Regions from separate parts of the Streptomyces sp. NPDC057694 genome, predicted to be linked through region 2. Evidence: riboswitches for the same ligand, from Rfam matches in the RefSeq annotation. Region 2 holds a riboswitch; the other holds the start of a gene.
The links. A riboswitch is a leader RNA that binds a small molecule or an ion and turns the genes downstream of it on or off. The one in region 2 is predicted to bind cyclic di-AMP.
Positions count from the first base shown of each region.

Region 1: it holds a riboswitch for cyclic di-AMP, as region 2 does, so the genes downstream of both, ACFVDP_RS13690 (C40 family peptidase) here and ACFVDP_RS25025 (M23 family metallopeptidase) in region 2, are expected to answer to the same signal.

Region 1 is NZ_JBHVIX010000004.1:335,583-340,469, reverse strand. Features, by position in the region: gene ACFVDP_RS13715 (8-amino-7-oxononanoate synthase) at 1-388, shown strand, start outside; gene ACFVDP_RS13710 (DUF397 domain-containing protein) at 372-596, opposite strand; gene ACFVDP_RS13705 (helix-turn-helix domain-containing protein) at 655-1,506, opposite strand; gene ACFVDP_RS13700 (ATP-binding protein) at 1,790-2,245, shown strand; gene ACFVDP_RS13695 (DUF6328 family protein) at 2,253-2,750, opposite strand; gene ACFVDP_RS13690 (C40 family peptidase) at 2,842-3,315, opposite strand; cyclic di-AMP (ydaO/yuaA leader) riboswitch at 3,319-3,520, opposite strand; gene ACFVDP_RS13685 (hypothetical protein) at 3,856-4,164, opposite strand; gene ACFVDP_RS13680 (ATP-dependent Clp protease proteolytic subunit) at 4,172-4,807, opposite strand.
Region 2 is NZ_JBHVIX010000012.1:128,838-133,724, forward strand. Features, by position in the region: gene ACFVDP_RS25010 (GNAT family N-acetyltransferase) at 1-177, opposite strand, end outside; gene ACFVDP_RS25015 (HPr family phosphocarrier protein) at 378-659, shown strand; gene ACFVDP_RS25020 (GntR family transcriptional regulator) at 887-1,573, opposite strand; gene ACFVDP_RS25025 (M23 family metallopeptidase) at 1,807-2,595, opposite strand; cyclic di-AMP (ydaO/yuaA leader) riboswitch at 2,608-2,767, opposite strand; gene ACFVDP_RS25030 (M16 family metallopeptidase) at 3,020-4,387, opposite strand; gene ACFVDP_RS25035 (M16 family metallopeptidase) at 4,405-4,887, opposite strand, start outside.

The sequences.
Region 1 (4,887 bases), on a different contig from region 2:
CTTCGACACCGGCCTCGCTCCGGCCGCCGTCGGCGCCGCGCTCGCGGCGCTGCGTCTGCTGCGCCGCGAACCCCGGCGGGCGACACGGGCCCGTGAGGTCGCGGCGACGCTGCATCAACTCCTCGCGGATGAGGGCCTGTCGGCCGTCCGCCCGGAAGCGGCGGTGGTCTCGGTGCGCGCACCCTCGCCCGACGATGCGGTGCGCTGGGCCGCGGCCTGCCGGGCGGCGGGACTGGCGGTGGGCTGTTTCCGTCCGCCGTCCGTGCCGGACGGCGTCTCACGACTGCGGCTGACCGCCCGCGCCGACCTCACCGACGAGCAGCTCGCCGAGGCGGTGCGGGTGATCGGCCGAACGGCTCCCCGGGGCGCGGTCAGCGCAGGGAGCTGACGAACTCTTCCCAGGCGGAGGGAGCGAAGAGCACGGCGGGTCCCGCCGTGTTCTTGGAATCGCGGACGGCCAGCAGGCCGGCCGCGGGCCCCGAAGGCAAGGGGGCCGCCTCGACGCAGTTGTTGGCGCCCGTGCTGCGGCTGCTGCGCCGCCACCGTGCGCCGCTCAGCGACATGCTGTCGGAAACGTACCGAGGCAGTGCATTCATGGTGCCTCCCTGACGCAGGCCGGAGCGTGACGGAGCGTCGGCGACCCCGCACACCCGGCTATCCGGCGATCTGTGCGATGAACTCCAGCGAGTCCTCGGGCGAAAGAGCGTGCCCCTGAAGAGCTTCGAAGGCGTCCGTGTACGCCTTGAGGTCTTCTTTCCGCTCGAGGTAGAGACTACTCGTCAAATGGTCGAGAACAACCACATCCAGATCAGTTGTGTTCGGAAATGAGAACACAACGAAAGGCCCGGTGATGCCGATGTGCCCACCTGCCGAGAAGGGAAGCACCTGAATCCGGACATGCGGCATCCGGGCCACCTCGGCCAAATGTGCCAATTGCCTTTGCAGAATGCCTTTTCCGCCCACCTCGCGTCGCAGTACCGCCTCGTCGAGGATGGCCGTCAACTGCAGGGGGGTCTGTGCGCGCAACACCTCCTGGCGTGCGAGACGCACCTCCACCAGTGCCTCGATATGTCGCTCGGCCATGCCGCCCAGTACGGATCGCGTCACCGCGTAGGCGTACTCCTTCGTCTGCAGCAGGCCCGGCATCACACTGGTCTCCAGCGTCCTGATCCGGCACGCCTGCGACTCCAGACTGATGAAGTCGCGGTACGTGGGCGGCAGCAGCCCGCGGTACGCGTGCCACCAGTGATGCCCGCCGGCATCCTCCGCCCCCGCCAACGCCACCACGAGTTGGCGTAGTTGTGGGTCCTTCGCGTCGAAGGCGTCGAGCAGACGGAGTACGTCCGATGCCTTCACGCCGCTTCGTCCTGTCTCGATCCGGCTCACCTTCGACTGGTGCCATCCGACGAGTCGCGCGGCCTCACCACTGGTGAGCCCGGCGCCCACGCGCAGTGCGCGCAATTCGGCACCCAGCTTGCGGCGACGTACCGCGGGACCGTACTTCATGCTGACTCCTCTGGTCCTCAGGCCGCCTGGCCGTTCTCCCTCCCGGCCCGTCGGGGACGGCTCCAGAGCAGACGGTAGAGGAACCGGCGTTCGCTCGCCCAAATACGGGCTACCGTCGCAGAGTTCACCGCTTCGAGCGACAGATATATGCATATCTTGGGGGATCGCCACCCTGGAAGCGCATCCAAGTGGCACGCTGGCGCGAAGCAGTAGCCGGGGCCGGTGAATGAAGGATCCGCGGCGGGCGGTCGAGCGGCCCCGACAGGAAAGGGACGACTTCGCCATGGCAGACCACCAGGAAGCATCAGTAACACTGCCGAGCGATCCCGCGTCGGTCTCGACGGCCCGGAGGTACGTGAGCAACGTGCTGACGGAGTGGGGCATGCCGGGTGACGGCGACACCGCCGACACGGTCCGGCTGATCGTCTCCGAACTCGCGACGAACGCGGTGCAGCACACCCGCGGTCTGTCCCCCACCTTCACCGTCGAGCTGGAACTGGAGCGGGACGAGCGGCTGCGGATCGGCGTCACCGACAGCCATCCCCGCTACCCCAAGCGGCTGCCCGCCGCGGTGCAGCAGGACAATGGGCGCGGCATGGTCATCATCCGCTGTCTCACGGCCGAGTGCGGCGGCAGACTCTCGGTCTGTCCGACGCCCGAGGGCGGCAAGACGGTGTGGATCGCACTGCCCTGGAAGAGCACCGCGGCCGGCGGAGACATCCGCCCGGCCAGCCGCTGAGCGCGGGTCAGCCGGACGCCTCGTCGTCCGGGGGCGCTGCCCGCCCGGCCAGGGACCGGCGCAGGAGCCCGGGAAGAACCCCCCACAGCCCCACGCACACCAGGAACGTTCCGGCGCCCGCGGCGATGCCGCCGCCCCGGCCGACCGTCACATCGACCACGAGCAGCACCGAACCCGTGAGCGCGAGGGCGAGCGCGGCCATGCCGCAGGCGGCGAGCCGCGACGAGACCCGTACGATCCGGGACTTCGCCCCCAGCTGGAACAGCACCCGGTGCAGCGCCGCGGGCGCCATCAGCAGCGCGGCCGCCACGACCGCGAGGAGCAGCGTCGTCACATAGACGGCGCGCTGCACCGTGTCGAGTGCGGGAAAGCGCTGGGTGAAAGCGAGCGTGAGGAGAAAGGCGAACAGGAACTGCACCCCGGTCTGCGTGACACGGAGTTCCTGCAGAAGCTCGCCGAAGTTCCGGTCGGCTCGCTCCAGGGGCGTCTCGTTCCGTTCGTCCATGCTCTCCAGGTAACCCCTTCCGGCCGGTCGAGGCATGGTGGCGGGCCTGGCGCCCGGCCCGCCACCATGAAAAGGGGGCGACGGTGCCGGGTCAGCGCACCCGGCCGTACCAGACGCTCTTGGTCCAGATCTTCTGCAGCTTCACCACGTCCCCGGTCTTCGGGGAGTGCCACATGCGTCCCTTACCGGCGTAGATGCCGACGTGGTAGACGCTCCGGCCGGAGTGGAAGAAGACCAGGTCACCACGCTTGCGGTGGGATGCGGAGACATGGCGGGTCTTGTTGTACTGCTGCGCGGCGGTGCGGGGCAGCTTCTTGCCCGCCCGCTTGAACGAGTAGAGCGTGAGGCCCGAGCAGTCGAACCGGCGCGGCCCGGTGGCGCCCCACTTGTACGGCGCTCCCTTCTTCGAGGCCGCGACCTGGAGTGCCTTGGTCGAGGCCACGGCCGCCGACGCCTCGGGCGCGGCACCGGGGACCATGAGCCCGGCGCTCGCGACGGCGAGGGTCAGGGCCGAGGCGGTGCCGGCCCGGGTCAGCAGCGAGGGGACACGATTGAGCGCGGACATGCGCAACCCTTCGTCAGCCGCCTGCGAAGGATGACCTGTCGGGTTCGGGCTGGCGAAGATGCCCGGCCGCGGGACGCGGCTTCACCCCAAGGACTGCTCGCAGCGGCTGCTGCGGCGGCCCGTCGTGCCTGGGTCCTCCACTCCTGCCGATCCACTCCTGTCGACCTGGCATCCGGGCGGCGGCAGGACTCGGCGTCCGCACGGACCGCCCCGCCGCGGTGGCGGGGGCTTGTCGTCGGAAGGGATCTTGACCCACCTCTGAGGCGAAAGCCGAGCTGAACCGGCGGTAAGTGAGGCTCCTCACGCTTGACCCGTTCAGGTGGACAGTGCGGCTTTCGGGAACCGGCGGCCAGCCGCGACCATGCCCGCACCAGGGGCGGAACCGAAAATTCCGGGATGCGCCTACCGCCGTCGCGCAACTCTTACGGTCTTCAGGGTCTACGCACATCTACGCCATCCGGCGGTACCCCATCTGGGCCGTTTCGCAGGGGACGCGGACGACTTGGCCGCCAAAGGACGTCGGACGACTTCAACTGTCCGTCAGGTGACGTTTTCTGGCGGCAAAGTGACTGCCCGTGTTCGCCTCTCCCCGTCCAGAACGCGCAGCGCCCGCTCCAGGGTCGCCGCGTGCACCCGGCTCTCGCCCCGCTGGTGCATCAGGGTCAGGGCGTCCCGGAGCGCCGTCGCCCGGCTGACCAGCGCCTGGGCCGCGCGCAGGCCCCGATACGTGTCGTCGCCGCGCGCGGGGTTGATGCGCGCCAGCAGATCGACCACGGCCAGATAGCTGTCCACCAGCTCGCACTCGGCGCGGGTCAGCGCGGGCAGCGGCGGCAGTTCCGGTGGATACACGGCCGCCTCACCTCGCGCCCGGTGCGCCGTGCGTGTTCTTGCGGTTCTGCAGGACGTGATCCACCAGGCCGTATTCCAGGGCCTGTTGGGCCGTGAGTACGGTGTCCCGCTCGATGTCCGCGCTGATCCGCTCCGTCGGCCGGCCCGAGTGGCGTGCGAGCAGCTCCTCCAACTGCGCCCGCGTGCGCATGATTTCCCGGGCCTGGATCTCCAGGTCCGTGGGCTGTCCCTGGGCCGGCTCCGGCAGCGCGGGCTGGTCGAGCACCACGCGCGAGCCGGGGAGCATCATCCGCTTGCCCGGCGCTCCCGCGGCCAGCAGCACCGCGGCGACGGACGCGGCCTGTCCCAGACAGGTCGTCTCCACCTCGCAACTGACGTACTGCATCGTGTCGTAGATCGCCGTCATCGCGCTGAACGAGCCGCCGGGGGAGTTGATGTACAGCGAGATGTCCCGCTCCGGCGCCGTGTACTCGAGGTGCATCAGCTGCGCCATCACATCGTTCGCCGAGGTGTCGTCGATCGGTGTCCCGAGGAAGACGATGCGCTCTTCCAGGAGCTTGGAGTAGGGGTCGAGCGTGCGCTGGCCCGACGCGGTGCGCTCGGTGAACTCGGGCAGGACATAACGGCCGGACGGGCGGGTCATGGTGCCTCCAATGGCGATCCGGGCGCGGTGGACGCCGCCCCTGTAAAAAATGTACAGGACGTACATCACGTACGATGGGG
Region 2 (4,887 bases):
GTAGGGCGCGAAGAAGCGGTAGTACTTCGACTCGTCCGAGACCTGCTCGTAGAAGCTGGTCAGCCGCTCGGCGTCCGCGGTGGTGATGGGCCTGATCCGGGCGGTGCCGCCGTCGCGCAGCACCACGTCGGCCTCCCAGTGGGCGGGGTAGGCGTGCCGGTCCGACGGGGTCTCCATGCCGCAAGGGTAGGGCCGAGCACCGACAGACGGAGGGGGCGCGTGTCGCCGTCTTACGGGTCGCGGCCCGCGCGCGTGGGAGGCAGGCTGAAGGAGGCCGAAGGGCCGTGCGCGTACGGGACGTGGGTCCGCGTCGAGCACGGACCACGGTGTGTGAGAATGGTCTAGACAACTGTGAGACACCTGAAGGGCAGCATCACATGGCTGAGCGCCGCGTCAACGTCGGCTGGGCCGAGGGCCTCCACGCCCGTCCCGCCTCCATCTTCGTCCGCGCGGCCACGGCGGCCGGCGTCCCCGTGACGATCGCCAAGGCCGACGGCAACCCCGTCAACGCCGCCTCCATGCTCGCGGTGCTGGGCCTGGGCGCCCAGGGCGGCGAGGAGATCGTGCTGGCCTCCGACGCCGAGGGCGCGGACGCCGCGCTCGACCGTCTGGCCAAGCTGGTCGCCGAGGGGCTCGAGGAGCTTCCCGAGACCGTCTGACCCCACAGCGTCTTTCGACGGAGCCGCGCGTTTCCCCCCGGAGCGCGCGGCTCCGTCGTTTTTTGTCTCGACGGCACTGTGCACCCTTTTACCGCTCGACGGAATTTCCGCACCCCGGAAAGCGCAGGGGAAATCAACGGCGCCGAATGCGGCACTAAAAAGGGCAGCGGAAAACAGGTCGCGACCCATTCCGCGAATTGTGTACTTCTTTGTATACGGTGCCCCTGTTAATGCTGGAGCCCCGCCGTGTTTACGGGATGTTGCGAAGTCCTCACACGCTCGCCCGCGCGCGGGACGCGCAGTCGGTGCGCCGCCGTCGCGCGCTCGGCGTGCTGGGCCGTCAGGACGCGGGCCCGCTCGGCGTCACCGCGGGCCACGGCGTCGACGATGGCACCGTGCTCGGACCAGGATTCGGCGGGCCGGCCCGGGGTCTCGACCGCGTACATCCATGCGATCTTGTGCCGCAGCTGGGTGAGCAGGGTGATCAGTCCGGGGCTGCCGGAGGCCTGCGCGAGCGTCTCGTGGAACCAGCTGCCCAGCGAGCGCAGGTCCTCGCTCTGCCCCCGCCTGGAGCGCTCCTGCCCCAGCCTGACCAGGCCGCGCAGCACTTTGAGGTGGGCTTCGGTGCGGCGCTGGGCCGCGCGGGCCGCACCCAGCGGTTCGAGCAGCATGCGGATCTCCAGGAGGTCGGCGGCCTCCTGCTCGGTGGGCTCGGCGACGCAGGCGCCCGCGTGCCGCCGCGTGACGACGAACCCTTCCGCCTCCAGGGTGCGCAGCGCCTCACGGACCGGGACGCGCGAGACACCGTAGCGCCGCGCGAGCAGCTCCTCGGTGAGCCTGCCGCCGCGCTCGTAGACACCCGCGACGATGTCGTCACGGATCGCCGTGCATACCGAGTGCGCGGGAATGCGCATGACCCGACCTCCGCCTTAATCCCCGCGAAACGCGGTCGATTGACGCCCGTACAAGCACGATTGACGTCCGGTCAGCGCGCTTGCCCAACGACTCTATTCCACCGCGCTTGAATTTCCGACGGCAGCCCGGAATCCAGGGATATTTTTTGGACACCGGCGGTCTGCTCAGGACAGGCAACGCGAAAGCCCCGGCTCGGCGAGCCGGGGCTTTCGGGCGATGCTGCGGGAGTGCGTCAGACGTTCACGCCGTGCGAGCGCAGGTACGCGACGGGGTCGATGTCCGAGCCGTAGTCGGGGCCGGTGCGGGCCTCGAAGTGGAGGTGCGGGCCCGTCGCGTTGCCGGTGGCGCCGGAGAGGGCTATCTGCTGGCCCGGGGTGACCGACTGGCCGACCGAGACTCCGATGGACGACAGGTGACCGTACTGGGTGTACGTACCGTCGTTCATCTTGATGACGATGTTGTTGCCGTAGGCGCCGCCCCAGCCGGCCTCGACGACGGTGCCGGAGCCCACGGCGTGGACCGCGGTGCCGCTGGCGGCGTGGAAGTCGATGCCCGTGTGGCTGCCGGAGGACCACAGGCCGCTGCTCGCCTTGTAGGCGGTGGAGACGTACGAGCCGGAGATGGGCGCCACGAAGGAGTTGAGGCGCTTGCGCTCGGCCTCACGGGCGGCGCGCTCCTTGGCCTCGCGCTCCTTCTTGGCCTTCTCCTCGGCCTTGCGCTTGGCCTCCTCGGCCCGCTTCTTGGCCTCGGCCTCCGCCTTCTCCTTGGCGGCGGCCGCGTCGGCGGCCTTCTTCTGGGCGGTGGCCTGGGCGTCGATCTGGTCGGCGAGGGAGTCGCCGATGGAGATGGCCTGCGTCAGGTTGTTCTGCTCTGGGGCCGCGGTGTCCGCGGCGAGCGCGGGGGCGGCGAGGCCTCCGACGACACCGGTCGTGGTGAGCGCGGCGACACTCGCGACCTGCGCGGTGGTACGCGTGATGCGGCTCGGACGACGGTGCTTCCCGGTGGCACGGGTGAACGCCATGAAGAGGCTGATCCTTTCCTTCCCTCTCGCCTACCGGGTTAGCTGACGGGTTCGGAGCAGGAAGGTCTCCTACGGGCCACTCCTTGCGGGAGGGGTCCGATTCACCCCAGGGACTGCGGTGGGTCCCCGGCTCCCCTGGCTCGCGCCATGGGGGACTCGGCGATGGCTGCCCGGTGACGCGGGCGCGGCACGGGTGCGGCGGACAGCCGGACCGACGCTAAGCGGGACATCTTTTAATCAACAAACGGATCCCGGCTTTTGTCGCGCATGCCACAGGGCAGACAGGCAACCTCCGCACCATTTCGGACATTTACGAAGCGTGGCGATCGCGTTTGCGTACGTGAGCGACATCACGGACACGACGGAGCCCCGGTGACCTCGCGGTCACCGGGGCTCCGAGGCGGTGCGGCTCGACGTGTCCCGATCAGCCGGAGACCACGGTCACTTCACCGATGCCGAGCGCCCTGACCGGCTCCTCGATCTGCGCGGCGTCGCCCACGAGGATCGTCACCAGGCGGTCCGCCGGGAAGGCGTTCACGACCGCCGCCGTGGCTTCCACGGTGCCCGTGTCGGCGAGCTGGCGGTACAGGCGGGCCTGGAAGTCGTCGGGCAGGTGCTGCTCGACCTGGTCGGCGAGGGTTCCCGCGACGTTCGCGGCGGTCTCGAACTTGAGGGGAGCCACCCCCACCAGGTTCTGCACGGCCGTGTCCCGTTCGGCGTCCGTCAGTCCCTCGGCGGCCAGCGTGCGCAGCACCTTCCACAGGTCGTCGAGCGCGGGACCGGTGTTCGGGGTGTCCACGGAACCGCTGATGGCGAGCATCGCGGCGCCCGTCCCGTCCGGCGCCGAGCGCAGCACCTGCGCGAAGGACCGCACCCCGTAGGTGTAGCCCTTCTCCTCGCGCAGGACGCGGTCCAGGCGCGAGGTGAGGGTGCCGCCCAGGCAGTACGTGCCGAGGATCTGCGCAGCCCACACCCGGTCGTGCTTGTCGGGTCCGATGCGGCCGATCAGCAATTGCGTCTGCACCGCGCCCGGACGGTCCACGATGACGACGCGGCCGGTGTCGTCGGCCGTGACGGGCGGGACGGGACGCGCCTCCGCGGTGTTCCCGGTCCAGGCGCCGAGCGTGTCGGCGAGCAGGCCGTCGAGGTCGACGCCCGTGAGGTCACCGACCACCACGGCGGTGGCGGTGGCCGGGCGTACGTGCTTCTCGTAGAAGGCGCGCACGGCCGCCGCGTCGATGGCGGCGACGGTCTCCTCGGTGCCCTGGCGCGGGCGCGACATGCGCGCGTCGGCCGGGAAGAGCTGCTTGGAGAGTTCCTTGGCGGCGCGGCGGGCCGGGCTGGCGCTCTCGTGCGGGATCTCGTCGAGCCGGTTGGCCACCAGGCGCTCGATCTCGCTGTCGGCGAAGGCGGGCGCCCTCAGGGCGTCGGCCAGCAGGGCGAGCCCCTTGGAGAGCCGGGAGACCGGCACTTCGACGGAGACCCGGACGCCCGGGTGGTCGGCGTGCGCGTCCATCGTGGCGCCGCAGCGCTCCAGTTCGGCCGCGAACTCCTCGGCGGAGTGCTTGTCGGTGCCCTCGTTGAAGGCCCGCGCCATGATCGTGGCGACCCCGTCGAGCCCCTTGGGCTCGGCCTCCAGGGGCGCCTCCAGGTTGACCTCCACGGCGACGACCTGCTGGCCGGGGCGGTGGCAGTGCAGAACGGTGAGGCCGTTGTCGAGCGCGCCGCGCTGCGGGGCGGGGAACGCCCACGGCCTGGCCTCGCCGGGCTGCGGCTGCGGGTGGAAGTCCATGCTCGCGAGCTGCTCGGTCACTGGCCCGCCTCCTCGTCGTTCGCTGCGGTCTCGTCGTCGGCCTCGGCGGGGGCGGTGGGCTCGTACACCAGGACCGCGCGGTTGTCGGGCCGCAGACGCGCCTGGGCGATCTCCCGGACCTCCTCGGCGGTCACGTCGAGGACGCGCCGCACTGCGGTGAGGGCGAGCTGCGGGTCGCCGAACAGGACCGCGTAGCGGCACAGTTCGTCGGCGCGGCCCGCCACGGTGCCGAGCCGGTCCAGCCACTCGCGCTCCAACTGGGCCTGCGCGCGCTCCATTTCCTCGGGGCTCGGGCCCTCCTCGGCGAACCGGGCGAGCTCCTCGTCGACGGCCGCCTCGATGACGGGCACCTCGACGTCACCGGACGTCTTCACGTCCAGCCAGCCGAGGGAGGGCGCGCCGGCGAGCCGCAGCAGACCGAAGCCGGCGGCGACGGCGGTGCGGTCCCGTCGTACGAGGCGGTTGTACAGCCGCGAGGA